Regions from separate parts of the Mesorhizobium sp. M0045 genome, predicted to be linked through region 1. Evidence: predicted binding sites of a transcription regulator. Region 1 holds the regulator's gene; each other region holds the start of a gene.
What was found. Region 1 encodes LexA, which represses DNA repair genes until DNA is damaged. Its sites were predicted from a motif close to TGTTCNNNNTGTGTTCNG; they were not measured.
Positions count from the first base shown of each region.

Region 2: NKJ72_RS08460 (PA0069 family radical SAM protein) is a predicted target of LexA. The motif match lies at 4,838-4,855, and genes of this name have one in related genera.
Region 3: NKJ72_RS19550 (single-stranded DNA-binding protein) is a predicted target of LexA. The motif match lies at 4,032-4,049, and genes of this name have one in related genera.

Region 1 is NZ_JAMYUY010000011.1:176,305-182,855, reverse strand. It holds gene NKJ72_RS19135 (ComEC/Rec2 family competence protein) at 1-1,843, shown strand, start outside; gene lexA (transcriptional repressor LexA) at 1,837-2,571, opposite strand; gene kynU (kynureninase) at 3,019-4,266, shown strand; gene NKJ72_RS19120 (hormone-sensitive lipase) at 4,364-5,194, shown strand; gene NKJ72_RS19115 (molybdopterin molybdotransferase MoeA) at 5,202-6,407, opposite strand; gene moaC (cyclic pyranopterin monophosphate synthase MoaC) at 6,407-6,551, opposite strand, start outside.
Region 2 is NZ_JAMYUY010000004.1:239,572-246,122, forward strand. It holds gene NKJ72_RS08430 (AtpZ/AtpI family protein) at 1-202, shown strand, start outside; gene NKJ72_RS08435 (F0F1 ATP synthase subunit A) at 273-1,031, shown strand; gene NKJ72_RS08440 (F0F1 ATP synthase subunit C) at 1,098-1,322, shown strand; gene NKJ72_RS08445 (F0F1 ATP synthase subunit B) at 1,404-1,985, shown strand; gene NKJ72_RS08450 (F0F1 ATP synthase subunit B) at 1,996-2,487, shown strand; gene rnhB (ribonuclease HII) at 2,746-3,441, opposite strand; gene NKJ72_RS08460 (PA0069 family radical SAM protein) at 3,609-4,763, opposite strand; gene NKJ72_RS08465 (glycosyltransferase) at 4,915-5,418, shown strand; gene NKJ72_RS08470 (phytanoyl-CoA dioxygenase family protein) at 5,608-6,551, shown strand, end outside.
Region 3 is NZ_JAMYUY010000012.1:68,807-75,357, forward strand. It holds gene gyrA (DNA gyrase subunit A) at 1-561, opposite strand, end outside; gene NKJ72_RS19530 (helix-turn-helix transcriptional regulator) at 710-1,537, opposite strand; gene NKJ72_RS19535 (hypothetical protein) at 1,624-2,154, shown strand; gene NKJ72_RS19540 (MarC family protein) at 2,229-2,858, shown strand; gene NKJ72_RS19545 (OsmC family protein) at 2,867-3,292, opposite strand; gene NKJ72_RS19550 (single-stranded DNA-binding protein) at 3,416-3,928, opposite strand; gene NKJ72_RS19555 (cupin domain-containing protein) at 4,140-4,529, shown strand; gene NKJ72_RS19560 (ArsR/SmtB family transcription factor) at 4,611-4,925, shown strand; gene NKJ72_RS19565 (SRPBCC family protein) at 4,922-5,446, shown strand; gene NKJ72_RS19570 (ATP-dependent Clp protease proteolytic subunit) at 5,472-6,077, shown strand; gene NKJ72_RS19575 (hypothetical protein) at 6,176-6,472, shown strand.

The DNA.
Region 1 (6,551 bases):
GCGCTACATGCCGGAACGGGTCCGCATTTCGGCGATGAAGATACCGGCTGAGCTGGCCGCTGGTTCCGAGATCGCCGGCTATGTGCGGTTGCTGCCGCCGACCGGCCCGGTGCGGCCCGACAGCTATGATTTCTCCTTCGACAGCTATTTCGCGGGCATCGGCGGCAGCGGCTTCTTTCTCGGGAATCCGAAAGTCGTGGCGTCGGGCAGCATGCCGCTTGCCGCGCGGCTTTCTTCCGCGATCGAAGACGCGCGCGAATCCATCGCCGACCATATCCGCAGCCGCATCGGCGCCGCCGAGGGCGAGATTGCTGCTGCGCTGATCGTTGGCGTGCGCGCCGGCATTCCCGAGGAGATCAACGAAGCGATGCGGCGTACAGGCATCTACCACATCATCTCCATCTCGGGGCTGCATATGGCGTTGGTCGCCGGCACCATCATGGCGCTGCTGCGCGGTGCCTTTGCGCTGTTTCCCGACTTCTCATCGCGACGGCCGGTCAAAAAATATGCCGCCGCCGCCGCGCTTTTTTCGATTGCGGCGTACCTCGTCTTTTCCGGCATTGTGGTGGCGGCCGAACGCAGCTTCATCATGCTGGCGGTGATGCTCATCGCCGTGCTGTTCGACCGGGCCGCGCTCACCATGCGCAATCTGGCGATCTCGGCCATCGCGGTCATCGTAGTGTCGCCGCACGAGGTGGTCGGTCCGAGCTTCCAGATGTCCTTCGCCGCGACGGCGGCCCTTGTCGGCGCCTATGCCGGCTGGTCCGATTACCGCACCGGCAGGGCCACCACGCCGCCGCCCCGGCGATCGCCGCTACGCTTGGCCACTCGAAAGGTCCTGCTGGGCATGGGCGGCCTGGCGATGACCTCGATCATTGCAGGGAGCGCCACGGCGCTTTTCGCCATATGGCATTTCCAGCGCGTAGCGCCGCTCAGCCTGTTCGCCAATCTGGCCATCATGCCTATCGTCTCACTGGTCGTCATGCCCTTTGCCGTGCTCAGCGCGCTGGCGATGCCGTTCGGCGCGGATGGGCCTTTCCTCTACGTGATGGGCAACGGGCTGACGGCGATGATCGCCCTGTCCGGGTGGATCTCCGAGCGCTCGCCGATCGATGCGGTCGGACTGATTTCGCTGAGATCTGTCCTTTTGGTGACGATCGCCCTCGTCATTGCCAGCATGGCGACGACCTGGTTGCGGCTCGCGGCAATTCCTTTTGCGCTCGCTGGCTTGCTAACGACAACGCAGACGCGCGTACCCGACGTATTGATCTCGGAGGACGCACGGCTGGTCGCGCTGCCGATCGGCAGCGGTGAGCTCGCGGTCAACCGGGCACGCCCGAATGAGTTCACCATCGACAACTGGAAACGCGCGCTCACATCAGAGGCTATCGTCGCGCCGGAAACACCTGGAAAGAACGATCCGCAATTCGACATTGCCGATCCGGCCGACCTACCGCCGGGCATGCCGTTCATTTGCACGGACGGTCTCTGCCTCGCCAGGCATCCATCCGGCGCGATCATTGCGCAAGCCAAGGACCGCGATACCGCACGGCCAGCCTGCGCCTTCGCCAGCTTGATCGTCATCGACGACGCCACCGCCCATAATCCCTGCTACTACGACCGGCTGGTCCTCGTCGTCACCAAACGGCAACTGGCGCGCGCGGGAAGTGCGGCCGTCTATTTCGATCCACAAGCGGCAACACGCGCCGAAATCCGCTTCGCCGTCGAAAAATCATACCGGCCCTGGCACGTGCAGCGGAAATTTTCACGCGCGGCGCGCGGCCTGCCGCCATACCGCAGGGCCGACAATCCAAAAGCCGGCACCAAGGGCGCAACTCAGTAGCGGCGGATCAGCCCAACGAGCTTGCCCTGCACCTTGACCCTGTCTGGTCCGAAGATGCGCGTCTCGTAGGCCGGATTGGCGGCCTCCAGGGCGATCGAGGCGCCCTTGCGGCGGAACCGCTTCAGCGTCGCTTCCTCCTCGTCGACCAGGGCCACCACGATCTCACCGGGGCTCGCCGTATCGGCGTTGCGGATGATCACCGTGTCGCCGTCGAAAATGCCAGCCTCGATCATCGAATCGCCTTTGACCTCGAGCGCATAATGCTCGCCGCCCATGATCATATCCGGCGGCACCGAAATCGAATGCGTCTGGTGCTGGATAGCATCGATCGGCACACCAGCGGCGATGCGGCCCATTACCGGGATCGAAACGGCGGCGACGACATCGTCGTCATTGCCGGCTGCAGGGACGCGCGACGATGTGGGCTTGCCCTGCCGAGGGGCACCTTGCCCAAGACTGCCCTGGATGACACTCGGCGAGAACTTGCGTGCCGCATTGAGGCCGGGGGCGATCGAGTCAGGCAGGCGTAGTACCTCCAGCGCACGGGCCCGGTTGGGCAAACGGCGAATGAAGCCGCGCTCCTCCAGCGCCGTAATCAGTCGGTGGATTCCGGATTTGGAAGCCAGGTCGAGCGCTTCCTTCATCTCGTCGAAGGAAGGTGGGATACCGCTTTCCTTCAACCTTTCGTGGATGAACATAAGCAGTTCGTGTTGTTTGCGTGTCAGCATAGCGACCCCCAACAGAATCAGAAAACAAACCCAGAACAGACACTATCTGTTCCAGTTGTGTTCCGCAACTGTTTAAAGTTTAATGAATGCGTTAAGGCTCGGGAAACAAACGACGTCCCCTACCGGCGTACCGTATTTTTACCGCCGCGAGCCTCATCGCCTTGATTCTGCTTTCGTTTGCGCCGTTCTGGCCTCCTAGAAGGCGGCACTGGCATCGGCGGTCGGTCGGCAAAGGGCACGGAATTGAACCCGTATCGACTGTGCGGTTGGTCAATGCGCCGTGAACGAAACGAACTCAAAACGCCAACCTTGGGTTAATTCCTGGTTTCCACCGCCTGGTCAGGCTGCTTCTCGCCGGTGGAGCCTTGCTACGCGCCACCCGGTAATGGAAGAACAGTCGATACGTGTCGGGCGTTGCGTTGAATCTTTGGGGGGAGCAGACAAATCATGACAGGAATTCCCGATCTCGCGGCCATAAAGGCGATGGATGCCGCAGATCCGCTGGGCGCGATACGTGACCGCTTTGTGTTGCCGCAAGGAGTGATCTATCTCGACGGCAATTCGCTAGGAGCTGCTTCACGTGCCGCTTTCGATGAACTGTACAAGGCCGCGACCGAGGAATGGTCGCATGATCTCATCCGCGCATGGAACACGGCCGGCTGGTTCAACATGCCGCTTGAACTTGGCGACCAGCTCGGGCGCCTGATCGGTGCCGCGGTCGGCCAGACGGTGGTCTGCGACACGACGTCGGTCAACATCTACAAGCTGCTGCACGCCGCCATGGCCATGCGACCGGAGCGGCAGGCCATCGTCGCCGAGGGCGATAGTTTTCCGACAGACCTCTACATGGCTGAGGGTGTGGTTTCGACGCGAAAAGATGCGCTGCTGCGCCTCTCGGGGGTCGACGCGCCGACCATCGAGGAGCTGATCGACGATCGCACCGCCGTGGTGCTGGTCAACCACGTCAACTACAAATCGGGCGAACTGCGCGACATGCCGGCTCTGACGCGCAGGGCCCAGGAAGCCGGGGCGATGATCGTCTGGGATCTCTGCCACACCGCTGGCGCGATGCCAGTCGAGCTCGACAAAGCCAACGCCGATTTTGCCGTTGGCTGCACCTACAAATATCTGAATGGCGGCCCGGGCGCGCCTGCCTTCATCTATGCGGCTGAGCGGCATCTTTCCGACATCCAGCAGCCGCTCACCGGCTGGTGGGGCCATGCACGGCCCTTCGCCTTCGAGCCAGGCTATGCGGCCGGCACCGGCATCCGCCGGTTTCTGTGCGGCACCCAGCCGATCCTTTCGATGCGCACGCTGAAGGGCGCGCTCGACATCTGGGACGATGTCGACATGACGGCGGTGCGCAAGAAGAGCATCGCACTGGCCGATCTGTTCATCGAGCTTGTCGAGGCAAAGTGCGGCACTTACGGTCTCACGCTCGAAAGCACGCGCGACGGGGAAAAACGCGGCAGCCAGATTTCATTCATGCATGAGCATGGCTACCAGATCATGCGCGCGCTGATCGAACGTGGTGTGATCGGCGATTTTCGCGCGCCATCGACCATGCGCTTCGGCTTCACCCCGCTCTATGTCGGCTATGCCGATGTCTGGCAGGCCGTCGAAGTGCTTGAGGACATCCTGCGCACCGGTGCGTGGAAGGATGCGCGCTTCGCCATCAAGGCGGCTGTCACTTGAGATCGATGCGAGAGCTGGAATCGTGAGGCTGGCGACGACGCGCCGCGCGATGCTCGCGGCCAGGTTGCAAGGCCATAATTGCCAGGGAGGGCGCAGGGTGTTCGAACGTCACATTGCCGATTGGGACAACGCCTATGCCAACGGCGCCAACATAGCCGGCAGCGATCGCTGGCCGGCGGCCTGGGTCGAGCCCGCGCAGGTTTTCCGCGAGGCGCTTTCGACCGAGGGCAGGGCGCGGCTCGACCTGGCCTATGGCGATAACCCGCGCAACCGGCTCGATCTTTTCCTGCCGGCCACCAAGCCGAAGGGGGTCGTGGTGTTCGTCCATGGCGGCTACTGGATGGCATTCGACAAGAGTTTCTGGTCACATCTTGCCGCGGGCGCTGTTGATCGCGGCTATGCAGTTGCCATGCCGTCCTACACGCTCTGTCCGCAGATACGCATTGGCGGCATCGTCAAAGAAGTCGGCGCGGCGATAGGCAAGGCGGCGGCGATGGTCGCAGGGCCGCTGATGCTGACCGGGCACTCGGCCGGCGGCCATCTTGTTAGCCGGATGGTTACCAGGACGACGCCGCTGGCGCCCGAAGTGGTCCGGCGCGTTCGTCACGTGGTGTCGATCTCGGGAGTGTATGATTTGCGCCCGATCATGCGCACCGGCATGAACGAGACGCTGGCGATCGATGAGGCCGAGGCGCAGGCCGAAAGTCCGGTGCTGCTGCGCCCGATGGACAAGGCCCGCCTGACCTGCTGGGCCGGCGGCGGCGAGCGCGCCGAATTCCTGCGCCAGAGCGCGTTGCTGGCCAACATCTGGATCGGCCTGGGTGCCGCGACCAGCTCCGTAGTCGAGCCCGACCGGCATCATTTCAACATCATCGACGGTTTGGCCGATCCAGACCATCCGCTGACCCGGACCTTGATTTCGGAGTGAGGCAGGTTCAGCGTAGCATCAGCACGTCGCAGGGGGAGCCCGCCGCCGCAGCAGGCGCGAACGGCGCGCGGACGATCAGCCCGTTGGCATCGGCCAGCATTTTCAGCATCGAGGAGTCCTGGATGCCGAACGGCGTCGCCACGAGCGCACCAGCGTCGTCTGTGACAACAGCCCGCACATAATCTTGCCTGAGATCGTTGGCCGGCATGGCAGCACCGAGCCGTGCCCGACGGATATCCTGCTGAAAGGCGCGGCCGCCGAGCCGTGCCAGCAGCGGCTTCAGGAAGAGCTGAGCGCAGACCAGGCTCGCCACGGGGTTGCCGGGCAGGCCGATGCAGCGAACGTCGCCCAGCCGCCCGAACATCAGCGGCTTGCCCGGTCGCATGGCGATCTTCCAGAAATCGAGCGTCATGCCTTGCCCGGTCAGCACGTCATGGACGAAGTCGTGGTCGCCGACCGAGGCACCGCCCAGCGTGACGATGACGTTCGCGCCAGCCTTCACGGCCTTTTCAACCAATGCCGCGATCGCCTCCCTGCGGTCCGGCGCGATACCGAGGTCGAGCGCCCGCGCACCGACCGACTGTGCGGCGGCAGCGACACCATAGGCGTTAGAGGAGATGATCTGGTCGGGGCCAAGCTCGCTGCCCGGCGGCAGCAATTCGTCGCCGGTGGCGATGATGGCGACCAGCGGCCGTTTGACCACGCCGACCTCGGGGTGATTGGCCGATGCCGCCAGCGACAAGGCGGCCGAATCGAGCAGGCGGCCTTTGGGCAGCAGGACATCGCCCTTGACGAAATCGAGCCCAAGGCGGCGGATGTTGCGCCCCTGCACCGTCGGCTCTGTCACTTCGACGCTGCCGCCGCCGAGGTCGCGGACGTTCTCCTGGATGACGATAGTGTCGGTGCCTTCGGGAAGCGGCGCGCCGGTAAAGATGCGCACGGCCTGCCGCTGCTGCACCGTTCCGGCAAAGCCGCGTCCGGCCGGCGCTATGCCGATCACCGAAAGCCTTGCCGGTAGGGACGCGATGTCAGCCGCCCGCACGGCATAGCCGTCCATGGCGGAGGCGTTGAACGGCGGCTGGGTGCGGAGCGCCACAACCGGCTCCGCCAGCACGCGGTCGGCGGCATCCAGCAGCGTGACGCGTTCGGCCGGCAGTGCAACTGCTCCGTCCAGCAGGCGCTCGAGCGCCTCGGCAACTGGGACCAGCGCCATTAGCGGCCTGCCTCGGTGGCCCCGGTGATCTTGTAGTCGCCGGATTTACCGCCGGTCTTTTCAACCAGCCTGATGCCGGAGATGACCATGGCGCGGTCGATCGCCTTGGCCATGTCGTAGATGGTCAAGCAAGCGACCGAGACG
Region 2 (6,551 bases), on a different contig from region 1:
GCTGTCCAGCGAGTTCATCGCCGGGATAGTGGTCGGTGCGGCTCTCGGCTGGTTTATCGATCGCGTGGCGGGGATATTGCCATGGGGTCTGATAGTCGGGCTGCTGCTGGGTTTTGGCGCCGGCGTGCTCAACGTCCTGCGTTCAGCCGGGCTTGTGTCGGAATTCGGGACGGGCGACAAACCGCGCGATCCGAAAGAATGAATTGAGGCGCCGCATGCCGGCGCATTGAACAGAATGCTGAAGCCGTCTGCGGCTTTGATGGGGATTTAAAGTGGCTGCTGACAAGGTCGATCCGATCCACCAGTTCCAGATCCATCCGATCATTCCGATTCACATCGGCGGCTACGACCTGTCTTTCACCAATTCGGCTCTGTTCATGCTTGCGACGGTTGCCGTCGCGGCGGCGTTTCTCTATCTCAGCACATCGAGCCGCAGCCTGGTTCCGGGCCGCCTTCAGTCGGTCTCGGAAATGGCCTATGAATTTGTCGGCAATATGCTGAGGGACGCCGCGGGCACGCAAGGCATGAAGTTCTTCCCCTTCGTGTTCTCGCTATTCATGTTCGTGCTTGTCGCCAACCTGCTTGGCCTGTTCCCGTATTTCTTCACCGTCACCAGCCACATCATCGTCACTTTCGGCCTCGCCGCGCTGGTGATCGGAACGGTCGTCGTCTACGGCTTCACCAAGCACGGCCTTGGCTTCCTGAAACTGTTCGTCCCGCATGGCGTGCCGGTCTACCTGCTGCCGCTGGTGGTGCTGATCGAGGTGATTTCCTTCGTCTCGCGTCCGGTCAGCCTCTCGGTTCGTCTGTTCGCCAACATGCTCGCCGGTCACATCACGCTGAAAGTGTTCTCGGGCTTTGTCGTCAGCCTGAGCGCGCTCGGCGCGGTCGGCGTGGCGGGCTCGGTTTTGCCGCTGGCGATGGCCGTGGCGCTGACGGCGCTGGAGCTGCTGGTCGCGTTCCTGCAGGCCTACGTCTTTGCCGTGCTGACCTGCATGTATCTCAACGACGCCCTGCATCCCGGGCACTAACTAGGTTCCGGCATTGCCGCCGGATCGAATTTGCAACGGAATTTTAGATCCAAAGGAGTTGAACAAATGGACGCAGAAGCAGCAAAGTACATCGGCGCCGGCATCGCATGCCTCGGCATGGGCGGCGCGGGCGTTGGCCTCGGCAACATCTTCGGCAGCTATCTGGCGGGCGCGCTGCGCAACCCGTCGGCCGCCGACGGCCAGTTCGGCCGCCTGATTTTCGGCTTCGCCGTGACCGAAGCGCTGGGTATTTTCTCGCTTCTCATCGCGCTTCTCGCCCTGTTCGGCTGAATATTTGTTCGGCTGAACATTGGGAAGAATAGAACAGGCCGGTCGCGATCCTGCGGCGGGCCTGAATTTCGGGGATAGTCCATGTTCGTGACATCTGCCTTTGCGCAAGAGTCCGCGCCCGCCGCAACGGAAGCCGACACGCACGCCGCCACCGGCGTGCCTGCCGAGGCGCACGGCACGTTCCCGCCATTCAATCCGGCGACGTACCCGTCACAGCTGGTGTGGCTGGCAATCACTTTCGGGCTGTTCTACCTCTTCTTGAAACGGGTAGTGATGCCGCGCGTCGGCGGCATCATCGACGTTCGCAACGACCGCATCACGCAGGATCTCGATCATGCTGCCCGGCTGAAAAGCGAGGCCGATGCCGCCGTTGCCGCCTATGAGCAGGAATTGGCGGAAGCCAAGGGCAAGGCCAATGCGATCGGCCAGCAGGCCAACGATGCGGCCAAGGCGGAAGCCGAAGCTGCCCGCAAGACGATCGAGGCAGCGCTTGACCAGAAGCTTGGCGAGGCCGAGGCGCGTATTTCTTCCATCAAGGCCAATGCCATGAAAGAAGTCGGCGCGATCGCCGAGGACACCGCTTCGGCCATCGTCGAGGCGCTTGTCGGCGGCAAGGCCAGCAAGGCCGAAATCGCGGCCGCGGTCAAATCCGTGGCCGGGTGAGGAGCGCATCATGGACGCCACATCTCTCGCGACGCTTTGGGCAACGGTTGCCCTCGTAATCTTCCTCGGCATCGCCATCTATATCAAGGTGCCGGGCATGATCGCCAAGGCGCTCGATGCGCGGGCCGACAAGATCAGCTCCGAGCTTGAGGAGGCGCGCCGGTTGCGCGAAGAGGCACAGCAGCTGCTTGGCCAATACCAGCGCAAGCGCAAGGAAGCCGAGCAGGAGGCGGCGGCCATCGTTGCCGCCGCCAAGCGCGAAGCCGACATGCTTGCCGCCGAGGCGCACAAGAAGACCGAGGACTATGTCGCCCGGCGCACCGCCTTGGCCGAGCAGAAGATCGGCCAGGCCGAGCGCGAAGCGATCGGCGAAGTGCGCGCCAGCGCTGTCGACATCGCGGTCGAAGCCGCGCGCGCGCTGCTGGCCGGCAAGATCGACACCAAGGCCGGCGCCGACCTGTTCAACGCCTCCCTGCAGGATTTGAAGTCGAAACTGAATTAAGCGACTTCGTCGAGAAATTCATCGAAAGCCGCCTGGGAAACCCGGCGGCTTTTTTGTTGGCGAAAGCGGCAGAGCGCATAATCTCCCCCCTCGAGGGGGAGATGTCGCCGAAGGCGACAGAGGGGGTCGGTACGTCCTGGCGCGACGCCATGTAAGACGAAGAGGAGCTTGGCGCTTCACGCGCGGCGACCCCCTCTGGCCTGCCGGCCATCTCCCCCTCGAGGGGGGAGATTACGCGCCTAGCCGCTTTCGCCAATCTCAATCCAAACCCGAAAAACTCTCTTCCTCCAGCACCTCGGTGCCGCCGAACCGGAACGGCGCGAAGGAGGCGCGGTGCAGCCGCGCCACCGGCCCGTGCAGATCGATCGCCGTGCGATGGCGCACAGTGGCGTAGCCCATATGCAGTTCGAAGCCGTAACGCGCATGATGGCTGCCGCAGCCGCACATCATGCGGTCGCGCAACACCTTGGCGACGATCGAGGCTGCGGCGATTGACTGCGAGCGCTGGTCGCCCTTGATCAGCGCTGTGCCCTCGCAGGGCAGGCCGGGCGGCACGTCGCGGCCGTCGGCCAGTGCCAGCTTCGGCCGGATTGACAGGCCGGCCACTGCACGGCGCATCGCCTCCAGGCTGGCCTTGAGAATGTTGGAGGCATCGATGCCTTCGGCACTGACCGAGGCCATCGACACGGCGAGTGCGGAGCCGAGGATTTTCATGAACAGCGCCTCACGCTGCAAATGCGTCAGCCGCTTGGAATCATCGAGACCGTCGGGGATGTTGGCGGGATCGAGCACCACCGCTGCCGCCACCACCGGGCCGGCGAGTGGGCCGCGGCCGGCTTCGTCCATCCCCGCCACCGGCCAAAGGCCTTCGGCCATCGCTCTCGTCTCGAACGAGAAGTCGGGTTTCTCGACGATTTCGAAGAGAAGCGGAGAATCGGAACGCGGGCGAGCCATGGTGCGGCGAGGTTCGCATCGGCTCCGATTCTCCGCAAGTCCCCTCCGGGTCGGGCGGGGCACCGGACCAGGAGGGGGCTACCGTCTGCAAGCCCGGGGACAGGACAGGCCGGACGGGATTTTCGCCTGCTGCGGCCGCTTCAAAGCGGCTGGCGCGAGACGCTTTGTCACAGCAGCATCAGCTGCTCGGTTGCCTTGGCAGCGGGGACGAACTGGTCGGTCCTGAGCGAGCGCCGTTCGGCATTGAGGCCGAGCCGTTTGGCGGCGATCTCGAAACGCCGGCCAATCTGCCAGGCATAGGGGCCGGAGCCTTTCATGCGCTTGCCCCATTCCGAATCGTAGTCCTTGCCGTCGCGCATCGAACGGATCAGCGACATGACGTGGCGATAGCGGTCGGGATAGTGGCGCAGCAGCCAGTCCTTGAAGATCGGCGCGACCTCCAGCGGCAGGCGCAGCAGCACATAGCCGGCTTCACGCGCGCCCGCTGCCTGCGCCGAATCGAGGATGCGCTCCATTTCCGGGTCGGTCAGTCCGGGGATGATAGGCGCGACCATCACCGAGGCCGGAATGCCGGCGTCCGAAAGCTGTCTGATCGCCTCCAGCCGCTTGGTCGGCGTCGACGCGCGCGGCTCCATCGTTCTGGCCAGCATCCTGTCCAATGTCGTCACCGACAGCGCCACCTTGGCCAACCCGCGCTCGGCCATGCGCGACAGAATGTCGATATCGCGGGTCACCAGTGCCGATTTGGTGACGATGCCGACCGGATGGCCGCGCGCCTCCAGCACTTCGAGGATCTCACGCATGATCCGGTATTGCTTCTCTATCGGCTGATAGGGATCGGTGTTGGTGCCTATGGCGATGGTGCGCGGCTGGTAGTTATCCCTGGACAATTCCTTGTCGAGCAACCGCGCCGCATCCGGCTTGGCAAACAGCTTCGATTCGAAATCCAGCCCCGGCGACAGGCCCATGAAGCTGTGCGTCGGCCGCGCGAAACAATAGACGCAGCCATGTTCGCAGCCGCGATAGGGATTGATCGAGCGGTCGAAGGAGATATCGGGCGATTCGTTGCGGGTGATGATGGTGCGCGGCTTCTCGACCTGTACCTCGGTCTTGAAGGGCGGCAGCTCCTCCAGCGAATTCCAGCCGTCATCGAACACATGCCGGCTGACCGGCTCGAAACGGCCGGACGGATTGATGCCCGCCGACCGGCCGCGATTGCGGTCCGGACGGACGCGCATGCCGCTCTGCTCGATCATCGCATTCGCCATCTCGGCCCTGCCAGCGCCGAAGGCGGCAATGTCGGCACGCACGATCTGTTCCATTTTGGCCCTTTCCCAGGGACTGTCCGCCCGCTGTCGAATCGCTCTGCTCATGAATGTATTCCTATCGCGTCGACTAGAACAAAGCAAGAACTTTCTCGCGGCGTGCCGCAAAAACTGGCGCTGCCCACCGCTTTCCGCTATTCGGCTAAATATGCTCAGCGTCCTGATCGAAACCCTGAATGACGAGGAGGGCCTGGCCCGCACGCTCGCCTCGCTGATCGGCGGCGCGGTCGAAGGCGTGGTGCGCGACGTTCTCGTCTGCGACACCGGCTCGACCGATCAGACGCACCGCGTCGCCGAACATGCCGGCTGCCACTATGTCAGTGGCGGCATCGCTGCGGGCATCAGGCAGGCCAAGGGCGACTGGCTGCTCTTGCTGGAACCGGGCGCGCGGCTGGGGGAGGGCTGGATCGACGAGGTCGTCGCCCATACCGCCAGACAAACCATGGCGGCGCGATTTTCGCGGGCACGCGGCAGCCGCGCGCCCTTCCTGTCACGCGTCTTTGCCGGAAATCGCGCTCTCGCCGAAGGCTTGGTGATCAGCAAGCGTCAGGCCGCCGCGCTGTCTAAGAGCGCCCGCAGCGCCGAAGCGATCGCCCGCGGCCTGGCGACAAGAAGGCTCCACGCCCAGATCTGGGTGGCGCCGCGGAAGTGACGGCTTACCATCCCGGGCCGAGGGAATGCCGCCTAAGCAAATTTTCTGGCGGGTCGTCGCTTATTGTGCATTGCACAAAATCTGGCCGGGGGTTACCTTCCCTGCGAAACGGGCGAATGGGTTTGGGGTGTGCCGGAGCGGCGGCGACGACTATCGTCGATGCTGTTCCCTCGACATTTGAGGACCCCGATGACCCTTTCAAGCCCCGACAAGTCCGGCGCTGCAAGCCTCGAGGCGATCGCACGCAACGGCGGTACGCTGCGCCGCATCGCCGCCCGCATCCCGACCTATCTTTCCGACCTTCGGGAGAATCCGGCATGGCTGCCGATGTTCATGCTGGCCCGCACCATGCCGGCGCGGCGCCTGCACTGGCGCGGTGCAAAGCCCGTTCCGCCGGCGCGCAATGTCGGTGAAACGATGTTCGCCGGCGTCGATCGTGATGCCGTCGTCGGCGCGCTGCGCACGGAAGGGCTCTATTCGGGCCTGATGCTGCCGGCCGCCATCCATGAGGAGATCGCCCGCTTCGCCGAGCGCACGCCATGCTTCGGCAATTTCGACCGCCGGCTGGAATTCCTGCCCGAAAAACACGCCGATGCCGAAAAGCATTTCGGCCGCCCGCTGCTCAGCGGTCACTATTTCGAACGGGTCCTCGACTGCAACGCTGCGGTCGCCGTGCAGCGCGATCCGCTGCTTCTCGATATCGCAGCGCACTATCTCGGCAGCCAGGCCAAGCTGATCACCACCCGCGTTTGGTGGAGCTTTCCGACCGGTGGCGTCTCGGACGCCGACAAGAACATGGCCTCGCTCGGCAAATACCATTTCGACCTCGACGACTGGCGCATGTTGAAGTTTTTCTTCTACCTGGTGCCGGTCGACAACGACACCGGGCCGCATGTCTATGTCCGCGGCTCCCACAACCGGCGCATCCTGAAGCACCAGCTGACGCTGCTGGTAGGCCATTCGGCGGAAGAGGTGCTGGGCGTGTACGGCGAGCAGAGCCCGGTAACGCTGACCGGGCAGGCCGGCCTCGGCTTTGTCGAGGACCCGTTCGGCTTCCATATGGGCACCGTGCCGACGCGCACCCCGCGGCTGATGATGGAGGTCGGCTTCGGCGTGTCGCCGCCCTCGCGCCG
Region 3 (6,551 bases), on a different contig from region 1:
CATGCCGACGGCGATGCCGCCGGAGCCGTTGACCAGCAGGTTCGGAAAGCGCGCCGGCAGGACTTTCGGTTCGCTGCCCGACGCATCGTAAGTGTCCTGGAAATCGACGGTGTCCTTGTCGATGTCTTCCAGCAACTCATGCGCGACCTTGGTCAGCCGCGATTCCGTGTAGCGCATCGCCGCGGGCGGATCGCCGTCGATCGAGCCGAAATTGCCCTGCCCGTCAATCAGCGGCACGCGCAGCGACCAGTCCTGCGCCATGCGCACCAAAGCGTCGTAGATAGAGGCGTCGCCGTGCGGATGGTATTTACCCATCACGTCGGCGACCGGGCGTGCCGATTTCACATATTTACGATTCCAGTGATAGCCGCTCTCATAGGCGGCGTAGAGGATGCGGCGATGCACCGGCTTGAGGCCGTCGCGCACGTCCGGCAGCGCGCGACTGACGATCACGCTCATGGCGTAATCGAGATAAGAGCGCTGCATCTCCTCGATGATGGATATCGGCTCGATGCCGGTGGGGCCGCCGTCGGCGCCGCGCGGTGTCTTTTGGTCAGTCAAATCGGATCACAATCTAATCAGGAATCACTTGGTGCTTATATAGGAAGCCGGCCCGAAACTCCAACAATCGCGGCAGTTTTCCAATCTGGTTTTTAGCGGCAAATTCAAAAGGATACACCAATTGCGACGATATGGCCGTGGCACCCGTTCACCGGCGTCGCCGGCGGGCGCGATAAGTACCCGGCGCCTCGCCCATCAGCCGCCGGAAACGGCGGTTGAAGGTTGATAGATCGTTGAATCCCGCCGCAAAGGCGATCGCCGAAATTGTGTTATCTGACGTCCGCAGCCGCACGGCTGCCCTGTGCAGCCGCGTTCTCAGCAGGAATTGGTAGGGCGTCATACCGGCAACGTGCCGGAAGGTGCGCAGGAAATGGTAAGGGCTTGTGGCGGTCTCGTCGGCGAGTTCGGCAAGCGAGATCGGCCGGTCGGCATCGACTTCAATGCGCCGCACCGCTTCGGCAACACGCTTCTGGTCACGGCGGCTCGGCGTCCGTCCCCGATCCGTTGCGCTGCAAGCCGCTGTTACCGCGGCACCGGCAATGCGCAGGGCGAGTTCCTCGAACGCGCCGGTGTCGGCCATCTCGCGCGCCGCCTCCGCTTCGGCGAGCAGCGGCACCAGCGCCGGCAAGGGCGGCAGGTGCGGCGTGCTGAAATCGAACGTCTTGGCGCCCGGCACGTCGGCGACGATCCGCTCCATGCAGGCCGGTCCGAAATGGAAGGAGAGGCAGCGGTCGCCGGCGCCATGCTCGTGCCCGCACTCGTAGCATGTGCCGGGATTGCCGAGCAGGAGCGCGCCCGGCGCCAGCATCGCCGTGCCCTGGCGGGCACGATAGCGGAAGGTGCCGCTGGTTACGGCAGCAACGCAGAAATCCCGATGCTCCTCCTCGAATGGCCTGTCAGCGGCGCTGGCGGTGCAGATGACATCCGACACCTGCCAGCCTCGGCCCGACGCCAGCCTATGCGCGCTCGTCGTCATCGCCCAAACATAGCAATTTTTCCCAAGCGCAGAACCCCTGCCGGCCTCTATGCTTGTCGGTCTCCTGACAAGATGAGAGCGAAGCCATGTCCAATTCCTTTGCCAAGGCCCTGCACAGCGATGGGCCCACACCGGCCCTTGCCGAGAAACTGAACCTTTACGGCCGCTTCGTCGGCGCCTGGACGTTCGACGCCACGCGCCATCTCGAAGACGGTCAGGTGCTGACCGGGCGCGGCGAGGTGCATTTCGGCTGGGTGCTTGAAGGCCGCGCGATCCAGGACGTATGGATCCTGCCAGCTCGTGACGCTGGTTCCTCCCCTTCGCTCGGCAAATGGACCTTCTATGGCACGACGTTGCGCGTCTATGACCCAGGCGTCGACGCCTGGCACATCTTCTGGAGCGACCCGCGCAACCAGTATTACAGCCGCCAGCTGGGCCGCGTCGAAGGCGACACGATCGTCCAATTAGGCGCAGACGGCACCGGCCCTTCGGTACGCTGGAGCTTTTCCCGGATCACCGGAGATTCCTTCCGCTGGCTGGGCGAGCGTTCGTATGACGACGGCGCCACCTGGCGTCTCGAAGTCGAGTTTCTGGCGCGCCGCACCGCCAGCCCCTGATCCGCACGGTTTCCACTGGCTTCGCTTTGCTCTACCAATCCCGCTAACCGGCGTTGCCGGCGGGGAGGGTCAGCATGCCGAGCTTCGACAGCCTGTTCAACGCCTTCGTCACCATACTGGTGACGATCGATCCGCCCGGCCTCGCGCCGCTCTTCCTTGCCGTGACCCGCGGCATGAACCGCGAGGAGCGCAACCAGGTCTCCGTGCGCGCCTCGATCATCGCTTTCCTGGTGATGGCATTGTTCGCAATCGCCGGCGCGTCGATCCTGTCGGTCTTCGGCATCACCCTGCCGGCCTTCCGCGTCGCCGGCGGCTTTCTGCTGTTCTTCATCGCCTTCGAAATGGTGTTCGAGCGCCGGCAGGACCGTAAGGAGAAGATCGGCGACGTCGCCATCACCAGGGACATGATCCACAACATCGCCGCCTTTCCGCTGGCGATCCCGCTGATTGCGGGTCCCGGCGCGATTTCGGCGACCGTCCTGCTCTCAAGCTCGTTTCAGGGTTTTGGCGCGCAGACAGCCCTTGTCGGCATCATCGCCATCTGCCTCGTCATCACCTACCTGGTGTTCGTGCTGTCAGAGCGCATCGACCGTATTCTCGGCCAAACCGGCCGTTCGATCCTGACACGGCTGCTCGGCGTCATCCTGGCGGCGCTCGCCATACAGTTCGTCGCCGACGGCATCAAGGCGCTGATGGCGACCTAGGAACTGCCCTACTTCGCTGTCGTTTCAATGACTTCGAAGTCATGGGTAATCTCGGCAGTCTTGGCCATCATTGCCGAGGCCGAGCAGTATTTCTCGATCGAAAGCCCGATCGCCCGCTTCACCTTGTCGTGTGACAGCGCCCGGCCCTTGACGACAAAATGCATGTGAATGCGGGTGAACACCCTGGGATCGGCTTCTGCACGGTCGGCATCGAGTTCGACCACGCAATCTTCGACCGCCTCGCGCCCCTTTTCGAGGATATGGACCACGTCATAGGCCGAGCAGCCTCCGGTGCCGATCAGCACCAGTTCCATTGGGCTCGGCCCCGGCGTCTTGCCCTCCGGCCCGAACGCCGTGCCTAGCACCAGCTTGTGCCCACTGGCGGACTCGCCAACAAAAGTGCGCTCCTCCACCCATTTGACCCTTGCTTTCACTTGATACGTCCTTTCACCGCTCAAACGCATAACGTCCCGAAAATCCAAGACCGATTTTCGGGACGCCATTTCGTGGCCAAGGTGCTGGCGCTTTTCGCCGCAAGGGCAGTCCGCCCCGAGAAATCAGAACGGGATTTCGTCGTCCAGCTCGCGCGATGAACCGCCGCCGCCGCCCTTGTTGGCGCCACCGCGATTGAAACTTTCGCCCGGGCCTGACTGGCCGAAATCGGAACCGCGGCTCGCACCACCACCGGCATAGTTGCCGACCTGGCCGCCGCCCTCGCCCCGTGCGTCGAGCATCTGCAGCTCGCCGCGGAATTTCTGCAACACAACCTCAGTCGTATAGCGGTCATTGCCGGTCTGGTCCTGCCATTTGCGCGTCTGCAGCTGGCCCTCGACATAGACCTTCATGCCTTTCTTCAGATACTGCTCGGCCACCTTGGCGATCTGGTCGTTGAAAATCACGACATTGTGCCACTCGGTCTTTTCCTTGCGCTCTCCAGAGGTTTTGTCGCGCCAGCTTTCCGACGTCGCGATGCGGATATTGACGACCGGGTCACCCGAATTCAGGCGGCGGATTTCAGGGTCCGCACCGAGGTTGCCCACCAGAATGACCTTGTTGACGCTACCCGCCATGATACTTCTCCGCGCTCATCCGAAACCAGATTTTCTGTCGCTGCACCTTACAGACTATGGATAATCCCTGCCTGCTGTGGCTGCCTTTTCCCACAAGGTTTTTTGTTCTCTTTTCGTTCTAGGTTAAAGGTCCTGCACTGTCAATAGATGTCAGTAACAGGTAGTGTCTTGGCGTCGAACTTCCACGAACCCGGAGATCGAGGCGAACTCAATGAAGATGGTCGAGCATGACGATCAGCCGCAAGAAGAATGGCGGACGGGAGTAAAGACCCGCATGCATGTCTCGGCCTGCAACGGCGCAACTCAACTTTGCATATTTGAACAATGGGTCGAACCTGCGGTTGGCGCCCCGACACATTGGCACCCGGTCGAGGAAGTGCTTACCGTCATCGCCGGCAGGGCCGAGATGTGGATCGATGACGAGCATCTCGTCTTGACTGCCGGACAGTCGCTTGTTGTTGCCGCGCACAGGCAACATGGCTTCCGAAACGTCGGCTCCGAACTGCTTCATATTCATGCCGTGCTCGCGTCACCAGTTTTTGAGGCAACGTTTAACGGATCTCCAGACATGGTGAGACGCTGGCTTCCGACGCGTTTGTAAAATCTCGCTCGTCGCAAAAAACACTGCCTGTCTTAAAAACGCGACTTGCCAAACCGATAAGTATCGACTTATGCTTTTGGAATGATCGAAGCAGAGATTTTTCGGGCACTGGCCGATCCAACGCGTCGCGCCGTCTATGAGCGGCTCGCCGACGGCGAGATGACGGTATCGGAACTCCGTAATGGCATGCCGGTTTCGCAGCCGGCGGTATCGCAGCATCTCGCGGTGCTGCGAGGTGCCGGCCTCGTGGTCGAACGCCGGGCCGGCCGCAATGCCTATTATCGCGCCGATCCGAACGGGCTTGCGCCGCTGCTCGGCTGGATCGAACGCTACCGCGCGTTCTGGCCAGAGCGCATCGAAAGGCTCAAGACGGTTTTGAAGGACATGGACCAATGACCAGCCGAGGCAAAGAACGCGCGGAAATGGCGGCAGACAAGATCGAGTTCGAGTGCGAGTTGGCCGAGCCGCCGGAAAAAGTGTGGCGGGCGCTGACAGTGCCGGACCTGCTCGCGGCCTGGATGATGCCAAACGACATTGAACCAAAGGTCGGCAACCGCTTTGCCTTTAAAGCGCCGGCTGCGCCGATCGAGTGCGAAATCCTCGACGCGGATCCCGGACGGCTGCTGCGCTATTCCTGGCGGGAGCGGCCGGCGCCCGGCGATACGCAGGTGCCGCCCGACAGCCCGGTGGGCAGCCCAATGAACGATAGCCCAGTGGACAGCATCGTCACCTTTACGCTCGACCGCACCGTTTCCGGCGGCACGCATCTGCGCATCGTCCATGATGGTTTTGCTCGGGCAGCAGTGCCGGAGATCGCGATCGCAGGCGCCGGTTGCCGACTTTCGTTTGAAGCGCGCACTCCCAAGTACAAGCAGAACGCCGCAAACACCCCGCGCCTCTTTATGCGCGCGGCCTGAACGACGACAGTCAAAGGAGATAACGATGAGCGGCCTTGCCAATTTGGTGCCGATGGTGATCGAGCAGTCGAGCCGCGGCGAACGTGCCTTCGACATATTTTCGCGGCTGCTGCGCGAGCGCATCGTCTTCATCAACGGGCCGATCGACGACGGCACCTCGGCGCTGGTCTGCGCCCAGCTTCTGTCGCTGGAATCCGACAATCCCGACAAGGAGGTCTCGCTCTACATCAACTCGCCGGGTGGCGTGGTGACCAGCGGTTTCGCCATCTACGATACGATGCAGTATATCAGCTGCCCGGTCTCCACCGTTTGTATGGGCTTCGCCGCCTCGATGGCCTCGTTTCTCCTGATGGCGGGCACGCCAGGGCGGCGTATCGCGCTACCCAACACCAGCATCGTGCTGCATCAGCCTCTCGGCGGTTTCCAGGGCCAAGCCTCCGATATCCAGCGCCATGCCGAGGGCATCCTTCGCACCAAGCGGCGCATGACCGATCTCTACGCCCACCATTGCGGCCGCACCTACGAAGAAGTGGAACGCACGCTCGACCGCGACTTTTTCATGACCGCCCAGGAGGCCAAGGATTGGGGACTCGTCGACCATGTTTTCGACACTCGCAAGCAGGCCGCATGAACGAGCCGGCCCGGCGGACGGAACCGAGGCGATTGATCGCCCGCGATTTCAGCGCCGTCGATCTGGTCTTGCCGCCATCACGGCACTATAGTCCGGCGATGACCGCCAGCCGTTCATCCAGCCTGTTATGCCTTGCTATCGCTACTGTGGCCGGCACGAACATGCTGGTGGACATGGCATTTGCCCAAGATAATTCGACGTCTTCGCAAAAGGGCGCCCTGCCCGGCGTGACCAGCGACTATCGCATCGCCGAGCCAGGGCCGCAGCCTGAGCCCGACGACGCGGTTCCAAGCAGCGGCAACGGCACGTTCAAGATCGGCGATACCGACGTTCGGATTTCCGGCAGCATAACCATCGATGTCGCTACCGGCGGAATCAGGCCCCCCAGCCGGTAAGTTCGCCTGGTATGCGCGACAAATGTGCGCTTCACACGAACAGCCCCGTCATTGCTTGTGCAATTGACGGGGCTTCTTG